2 regions of the Rahnella sp. R3(2024) genome follow, and region 2 is predicted to be linked to the other one. Evidence: predicted binding sites of a transcription regulator. Region 2 holds the regulator's gene; the other holds the start of a gene.
What was found. The regulator PurR, encoded in region 2, represses purine synthesis genes. The targets are predictions, from matches to a motif close to CANGCAAACGTTTGCNTG.
Positions count from the first base shown of each region.

Region 1: purL (phosphoribosylformylglycinamidine synthase) is a predicted target of PurR. The motif match lies at 2,327-2,344, and genes of this name have one in related genera.

Region 1 is NZ_JBHGBU010000001.1:3,197,909-3,202,343, forward strand. Features, by position in the region: gene tadA (tRNA adenosine(34) deaminase TadA) at 172-690, shown strand; gene mltF (membrane-bound lytic murein transglycosylase MltF) at 702-2,162, opposite strand; gene purL (phosphoribosylformylglycinamidine synthase) at 2,441-4,435, shown strand, end outside.
Region 2 is NZ_JBHGBU010000001.1:3,959,477-3,963,911, reverse strand. Features, by position in the region: gene ABSH60_RS18070 (Grx4 family monothiol glutaredoxin) at 1-1, opposite strand, end outside; gene ABSH60_RS18065 (NlpC/P60 family protein) at 461-1,375, shown strand; gene ABSH60_RS18060 (YnhF family membrane protein) at 1,540-1,629, opposite strand; gene purR (HTH-type transcriptional repressor PurR) at 1,963-2,988, shown strand; gene punR (DNA-binding transcriptional activator PunR) at 3,186-4,091, opposite strand; gene punC (purine nucleoside transporter PunC) at 4,228-4,435, shown strand, end outside.

The DNA of each region.
Region 1 (4,435 bases), 760 kb from region 2:
TTTCAAAGGGAGTCCGCGATGCGGCATCAGGTAAACTCCATCAGAGATATTACTCATTCATCAGATCAATTTGTTTGGCTGAATACACCTGGCTGCCGTGGGCGGGGCGGCTGAACAAAGGTATAATGACCGCAGGAAATATTGGCTGAGGTTGAAGTGACAGAGACAGTGATGAACGAGACAAAGGGTGACGAAGAATGGATGCAATATGCCATGACTCTGGCTCTGAAAGCGCAGGATGAAGGCGAAGTGCCGGTGGGCGCTGTATTGGTTTTGGATAACCGGGTCATTGGCGAAGGCTGGAACCGTTCCATCGGGCATCACGATCCGACTGCACATGCCGAAATTATGGCGCTGCGCCAGGGCGGCTGCGCGGTGCAAAACTATCGCCTGATTGATGCCACGCTGTATGTCACTCTTGAGCCTTGCGTGATGTGTGCCGGCGCGATGATTCACAGCCGGATCCGCCGTGTGGTGTATGGCGCGGCAGATGCTAAAACCGGTGCCGCCGGATCACTGCTCGACGTGCTGCGCCATCCGGGCATGAATCATCAGATAGAGATTACCTCCGGCGTTCTGGCGCAGGCGTGTTCGGAACAGCTGAGCGCTTTTTTCCGTTATCGCCGCAGTCAGAAAAAAGCCCTCAGACTGGCGCAACGCGCTGCTGAACAAGGCGCAGAACCCGAATAACCCCGCCTGCCTTACTCTGCCAGCGCTTCCTTCGCTTCCACCGCCGGATAGCCCTGGCCTAACTGGGCCTGCAATGCCGCCTGCTGTGCCAGCTGTTTCTCTTTTTCCGTCAGATATCCCACCAGGCTGAGCTGATAGCGGCGGATATTTTCCACGTAATTATAAGCCTGCGTCCCGCGCGCATACCCGTAGGTGGTGCGGCCCGCGTAGCGTTTCTGATTAAGCATAGGCAGACGCTGCTTCACATCCGCCCAGCTGTCGGGGTTGCCTTTCTGCTGCGCCGTCAGTTTGCGGGCATCCAGCATGTGGCCGTAACCCATGTTATAGGCCGCAAGGGCAAACCAGATTTTCTCGTCCTGCGGAATGCTGTCCGGCATTTTCTCCATCAGTCGCGACAGATAGAGCGCGCCGCCACGGATACTTTGCTCGGCGTCGGTCCGGTCATCCACGTCCAGCCCCGAGGCGGTGGCACGGGTTAGCATCATCACACCGCGCACGCCGGTGGGTGATTTGGCCTGCGGATCCCAGTGTGATTCCTGATACGCGATGGCGGCGAGTAAGCGCCAGTCGATATCCTGCGCGTATTTTTCGAACAATGGCTGCAAGTCAGGCAGCGTTTTGTCGATGGCGTTCAGGAAAGTGCGTGTATCGACGTAATCGAAATCGCCGACGTGGCCGAGGTATTTCTCCTCGAGCTTTTGCAGAGTGCCGTCGTCGGCAATCTGGCTGAAAAAGTCGAGCATAGCGGCGGAGAGGCTGTCGTCGTCGGGCTGCTTGCGGTAATACCAGGTGACGGGTTCATCTTCGGTAACGTCAAACGCGACGGCAAGGCGTGGATAGACACGCTGCATCAGCGCGATGGTCACTGAATCGCCCAGCGTGTAATCCAGTTTGCCATTTTCCACCTGCTGCAGAAGGTCGCGTGGCGACATCTTGTCAGTGGTGCTCCACGTCAGGTTGGGGAATTTTTTGCCTGCGGCTTCCAGTGTCGGGATGTGCGCGGTTCCGGCGGAAACCACCAGAGTGCCTTTAATGTCGGCAAAACTTTTTGGCCGGGCGGAGCCCTGCCGGTAAACCAGTTGCTGGGAGATGGAATAGTATTCCGGCCCGGCGCGGTAGTTTTTCAGCCGTTCATTGTTGTAGACCAGACCGGACGCCAGCATGTCGGCTTTATCGTGATCGAGTTCGTTGAACATCGCGTCGACGGTGGTGTGCTGAGAGACGACGAGCTTCACCCCCAGATAATCTGCGAAGCGTTTTGCCAGTTCGTAATCGAAGCCGAGATTACCTTCCGGTGAGTCCATAAAAGTCAGTGGAGAATTGAGCGTGCTGACGCGCAATTCTCCACGGGATTTTATTTGATCCAGCTGGTCACCTTCACCCCGATGCCACGGCACGGCAGGCCATAAGGCCAGCGCCAGCAACAGGGCGGCAATTCCCATGAGGAAATAATTAAATTTTAGTCGCTTCAAATAGTTATCTCGCTGCGGCGCTCTTGTTTTTTTACGATATGCTGTGCAGTTTGTATGGTTATATCCCCAGTGCTGACGCATTTTGCTCAACAAAACGACAGTCTGCAACTTTATTCATAATACCCGCACGAAATGCCTGCCTATAAATGAATATCAATATTCACTGCGCAAACGGTTTCGTCAGGCGAAGGCTTTCTTTATAATAGGCCGCGTTTTCCCCCTGTTGCGCCCAATGAAGCACTGTGGTCAGTGTCTTCGAAGACGAGAGATCTGTGATTATGGAAATACTGCGTGGTTCGCCCGCTTTGTCGGCTTTTCGCATTAACAAATTGTTGTCCCGCTGTCAGGATGCCCGCCTTCCGGTCAGCGATATCTACGCCGAATATGTACACTTTGCCGATGTCAGCGCGCCGCTGAGTTCGGACGAACAAACCAAGTTACAACGCCTCCTGAAATACGGTCCTTCTCTCGCTGAACACGCTCCAACCGGTCGTTTACTGCTGGTCACGCCACGCCCTGGCACCATTTCTCCCTGGTCTTCCAAAGCCACTGACATTGCACACAACTGCGGTTTGTCGCAGGTTCTGCGTCTGGAGCGCGGTCTGGCCTTCTACGTGCAGGCTCCGCAGCTGAGCGAAGCGCAGTGGGCACAGCTGGGCGCTTTATTGCATGACCGGATGATGGAAACGCTCTTCGGCAATCTGGAAGACGCCAGTGCGCTGTTTGCACAGCATCAGCCTGCGCCGGTGCAGCACGTTGATATTCTCGGCGAAGGCCGCAGCGCGCTGGAAACGGCCAACATCAAACTGGGTCTGGCGCTGGCGCAGGACGAAATTGATTACCTGATGGAAGCCTTCACGTCGTTGGGGCGCAACCCGACTGACATCGAGCTGTATATGTTCGCGCAGGCTAACTCCGAACACTGCCGTCATAAAATCTTCAACGCTGACTGGATTATTGACGGCGAAACGCAGCCGAAATCCTTGTTCAAGATGATCAAGAACACCTTCGAACAGACGCCCGATCACGTGCTGTCCGCGTATAAAGACAACGCCGCCGTGATGGAAGGTTCACAGGTCGGCCGTTTTTACGCCGATGCGAAAGACGGTCTGTACGATTTCCATCAGGAGCAGGCGCACATTCTGATGAAGGTCGAAACGCATAACCACCCGACGGCGATCTCTCCCTGGCCGGGTGCGGCAACCGGCTCCGGCGGTGAAATCCGTGACGAAGGCGCAACCGGTCGCGGTGCAAAACCGAAAGCCGGTCTGGTCGGTTTCTCCGTTTCCAACCTGCGTATTCCGGGCTTTGAACAGCCGTGGGAAGAAGATTTCGGTAAGCCGGATCGTATCGTGACCGCGCTGGATATCATGACCGACGGCCCGCTGGGCGGCGCTGCGTTCAACAACGAATTCGGTCGTCCGGCACTGCTGGGCTACTTCCGTACTTATGAAGAAAACGTCAACAGCCACAACGGCCCTGAACTGCGCGGTTACCACAAGCCGATCATGCTGGCCGGGGGTATCGGCAACATCCGTGCCGATCACGTGCAGAAAGGTGAAATCACCGTTGGCGCGAAACTGATTGTGCTCGGCGGCCCGGCGATGAATATCGGTTTGGGCGGCGGTGCGGCTTCTTCGATGGCCTCAGGTCAGTCGGATGCGGATCTGGATTTTGCTTCCGTACAGCGCGATAACCCGGAAATGGAACGTCGTTGCCAGGAAGTGATCGACCGCTGCTGGCAGCTCGGCGAAGACAACCCGATTCTGTTTATCCATGACGTCGGTGCCGGTGGTTTGTCCAACGCCATGCCGGAACTGGTGAGCGATGGTAACCGTGGCGGTCGTTTCCAGCTGCGCGACATCCTCAACGACGAACCGGGCATGAGCCCGCTGGAAGTCTGGTGTAACGAATCTCAGGAACGTTATGTCATGGCCGTCGCACCAGCACAGCTGGCGCAGTTTGATGCCATCTGTAAACGTGAGCGCGCACCTTACGCGGTGATCGGTGAAGCCACTGAAGAAATGCATCTGACTCTGGAAGATAGCCATTTCGACAACCAGCCGATTGATATGCCGCTCGACGTTCTGCTGGGTAAAACGCCGAAAATGACCCGCGACGTCACCACGCTGAAAGCCAACGGCGACGACCTGAATGCGGAAAATATTCAGATTGCTGAAGCGGTAAACCGCGTTCTGCATCTGCCGGCGGTTGCCGAGAAAACCTTCCTGATCACCATCGGCGACCGTACCGTCACCGGTATGGTGGCGCGC
Region 2 (4,435 bases):
TTTCTTGCTTCCTCAAGCCGGTACAGGCTGTCACGGTCATTACTCTTCACGCGCAGCACAAAAAAGTGCTGAATCACATTGCCCTCTATTGTAACGATGGCAGCTATCAGATAAAAACGCCATTTTTTGCAGGGTCTTTCGCAATACTGACATTTTATTTCACTATTTTAAGTGCCTGCGTGCGGGCTCACTAAAATAAAGATTCATCGAGAATAACATTTTTGGCGATGACATTAACCAGGGATTTGCATTTCGCCATGGTTTAACACAAATATTAACCTACTGAAAAACGGTCATTTTATTCACTAAAAATGGCGTTTATTTCGACGTTTTAAAAGCTATTAACTTTTTCTCACAATATGATCTAGAATCGATGCAATTCGTGCTGTTTTGTCTGGTTCTTTTAGGCAATACTCTGACATCTCTGATGTTTAACCTAACCACCTATGGTAACGAAGCTATGCGCTTACTGTTCACGCTTTTTGTGCTGCTCTTTACCCAGCTGTTTCTGAATATTGCTCATGCGTCACCGCAGAGTCGTGTTTCTGCCGATCAGCGAAAGAGTCATGTTAATCAGGTTGCCCCTGAGGAACGTCGAAAGCGAAAAACGGTTGCAGCGAAAACCACTAAAAAAACCAAAGTGGCACCGGTGAAAGAACAACAGAGTCAGGAAAAAAATGCCAGTAAGAGAGTCAAAAGCACCGAACTGGTGACGCGAAAGGCCTCTTCTGTCAAAACAGTGAAAACGACGCGGGCTGAAAGTAAGGCCGAGAGTAAGAAAGAAAAAACACTCAAAACCACCAGAGCTGAAACCAAAGCAGATAAGAAAAGTAAAACCCGGGCTTTGGCGAAAAACACCACCGCAAAGACCAGCAAGAAAGAAGCGTATGGCCGACACCGAAAAGGCAAGAAATTAGCCGAAGAAGACAGCAAGCCCATTACGTTAAGCGCGACCCACAAGAAACGTTATCAGCATGCTCAGCAAACGGCGATGACCAAGCTGATGCACCAGGTCGGCAAACCTTATCGCTGGGGTGGTACCTCACCCAATACCGGTTTCGATTGCAGTGGTTTAGTGTATTACGCGTATAAAGATCTGATTCGTATCAAAATGCCACGCACCGCCAACGAGATGTACCACCTGCGCGATGCCGCACCGGTGAAACGCGGTGAACTGGAGTCCGGCGATCTGGTCTTCTTTAGAATTAATAACCGCGGTGCCGCGGACCATGTCGGGGTATACGTCGGTAACGGCAAGTTTATTCAGTCTCCGCGTACCGGTGAAGACATCAAAATTACCTCACTGGGCGACGATTACTGGCAAGATCATTATGTAGGTGCACGTCGGGTAATGACCCCGAAAACGATCCGATAATAAGCAGTTCGTTAAATTTGAAGTTCCGCTAATCATCACTGAATAGCATTTAACGAAGCGTTTGTGCAGGGAAGAATGTCGGCGAAAAAGGGTCAATGTGCAAAATTGAAAAAGGGCGATCCCTGTATAGGGTTCGCCCTTTTTGTTGCCCGATGACAGAGCTTTTAGTTCATCACTGCGGTGAAGCTGAAAGCGATAATCATAAGCAACGCGCAAACGGTGGTAATCAACGACAATTTCAGATTACTGTCCATAAAACCCCCTTACGGATCAATTGTGGCGTTTCATTAAGCCACATAAAATGTGTGCCAACGCATTTTCTCATACTTCATCGCTAAAATCCCGCGTTGATTCATGCGCGATATTCCACAATAACACTTCCACTTTGCTGCATTATAAGAGAAAATTGTCGGTTACCACGCCTGTGTGCCGGTCGATTTCACCCGAGAGCGTTTTGCGCCTCACTCTGACGAATCCACCCAACGATTTCACTGCCTTTTTAAAAGCTCGCAGTGAAATCCACGCAAGCAAACGATTAACATAATGCTAACGTGCTGAAACACGTGAGTTCAGGAGTCATTGTTTACATGGCAACGATTAAAGATGTCGCTAAGCGCGCTGGCGTTTCCACCACAACCGTGTCGCACGTCATCAATAAAACACGTTTCGTCGCCGAAGACACCAAAACCGCGGTTCTGCTGGCTATCAAAGAGCTTCACTACTCGCCAAGCGCCGTTGCGCGCAGCCTGAAGGTCAATAACACCAAAACCATTGGCCTGCTGGCGACCTCAAGTGAAGCGCCCTACTTTGCCGAAGTCATTGAAGCCGTTGAAAACAGCTGTTTCTCCAAAGGCTACACGCTGATTTTGTGTAACTCGCATAATAATCTGGAGAAACAACAGGCCTATCTGCAAATGCTGGCGCAAAAACGCGTCGACGGCTTGCTGGTAATGTGCGCGGAATATCCGGATGAACTGCTGAATATGCTGGAAGAATACCGCTCCATTCCGATGGTCGTCATGGACTGGGGCGAGGCGCGCAAAAACTTCACTGACAGCATTATCGATAACGCCTTCGAAGGCGGTTATATGGCCGGTCGTTATCTGATTGAACGCGGGCATCGTGATATTGGCGTGATCCCAGGGCAACTGGCGCGTAATACCGGTGGCGGTCGGTTCCAGGGTTTCGTCAAGGCGCTGAACGAAGCCAACATTCCTCTGCGCGAAGAGTGGGTAGTTCAGGGTGATTTCGAACCGGAATCGGGGTATCAGGCGATGCACAAAATCCTGATGCAGAAACAGCGCCCTACTGCTGTTTTCTGTGGCGGTGATGTGATGGCGATGGGGGCTATCTGTGCGGCAGATGAGCTCGGTTTACGCGTACCGCAGGATATTTCGGTGATCGGATATGACAATGTGCGAAATGCGCGTTACTTCTCTCCGGCATTAACCACTGTGCATCAGCCGAAAGAGCGTCTGGGCGAAATGGCGTTTACCATGCTGCTGGACAGAATTATCAGCAAACGCGAAGAATCACAGACCATTGAGGTCCATCCCAAACTGGTCGAGCGCCGGTCAGTAGCCGACGGCCCTTTCCGCGATTATCGCCGTTAACAAAAATCTGACGCCTGCCTGTGCAGGCGTTTTTTCTCGTCCCGATCAATACTGGCTTCCGGTATCAGCAGCGTTTAAACAGAGACGATGAGGGTATTAACTCCCATCAGGCCAATGCGGGGATAAGAGTTACGTTCTGACCAAACATTTATCACACCAGTAAACATCCGCCTCCCGGAGAGGTGGATGTTTATTTTCTAATCCCGTAACCATTCCTGATTCATCGTTTCTGTATCGCCCATATATTCCAGCAGCCAGGCCAGCGAAGGAGAGGAGTTACTCTGATCCCACGTCAGGCAACACGGGCTGTCAGGGAACGTATTCTCCAGCGCCAGAACCTGTAATTTCTGCTGTTCAATCTGATGACTCACGCGATGAACCGGCATCATCCCTACGCATAAACCTTCGCTCAGACACTCCAGCGCGCAAGTCCAGTCAGGCACGACCAGGCGCCGCTGATTATCCAGCGTCCAGGTATCACGCTTGGGTAAGGTGCGCGAAGTATCCTCCAGACACAGCGCCGGATAAGGCCGCAGTTGGTCATCGTTCAGCCTGCCGGAGAGATGCGCAAGCGGATGCTGAGGGCTGACGACACAGTGCCAATCCATAAAACCCATATCGCGAAAACTGAAACGCCCGCCCACCGGCACCGCCCGCGTCGCGCCAATTGCCACGTCTGCGCGGCCATCGACCAGCGCATCCCAGACGCCGTTAAATACTTCGGAATGAATGATAAGTTCCGTATCGGGGAAATGACGGTAGAAATCGAGCACCAGCCGCCGCGTTCTGGCGGGTTTCACAATTCGGTCTACCGCCACCCGCAGCTCGCCACGCCAGCCGTTTGCGACCTGCTGGCACTGCCGACGCGTAGCTATCATTTTTTTTGTCAGAATCCGTGCTTCATCAACGAAAACTTTTCCGGCAGGCGTCAGCACCACGTCACGGTGACGCCGTTCAAACAAAGGAACAGCCAGCCAGTTCTCCAGCTGACGAACGGTATAGCTGATGGCAGAAGGCACACGGTGAAGATCCTGCGCTGCTGCGCTGAAACTACCGGTACGTGCTACCGCATCAACTACTTCAAGGGCGTATTCTGACCACATCACTTAGCCTTCAATATTTTTCACAGCAGATTGCAAATATTAGCGTTTCACAAGACTGTTATCAAAGCGTTAAACTCTGCATCCCAACTGTTTTCTGCATCACATCATCTGCAATACATAAATTAACGAGACAAAAATGAAACCCTCCTTTGGATTTATGCTCTATCTCGCCGGATTGAGCATGCTCGGCTTTTTAGCCACAGATATGTATCTTCCCGCCTTCAGCGCGATGCAAATCAGCCTGATGACCAGTCCGGGCATGATCAGCGCCAGCCTGAGTATTTTCCTCGGTGGTTTCGCGATCGGACAACTGCTCTGGGGCCCCCTCTCCGACCGCATTGGCC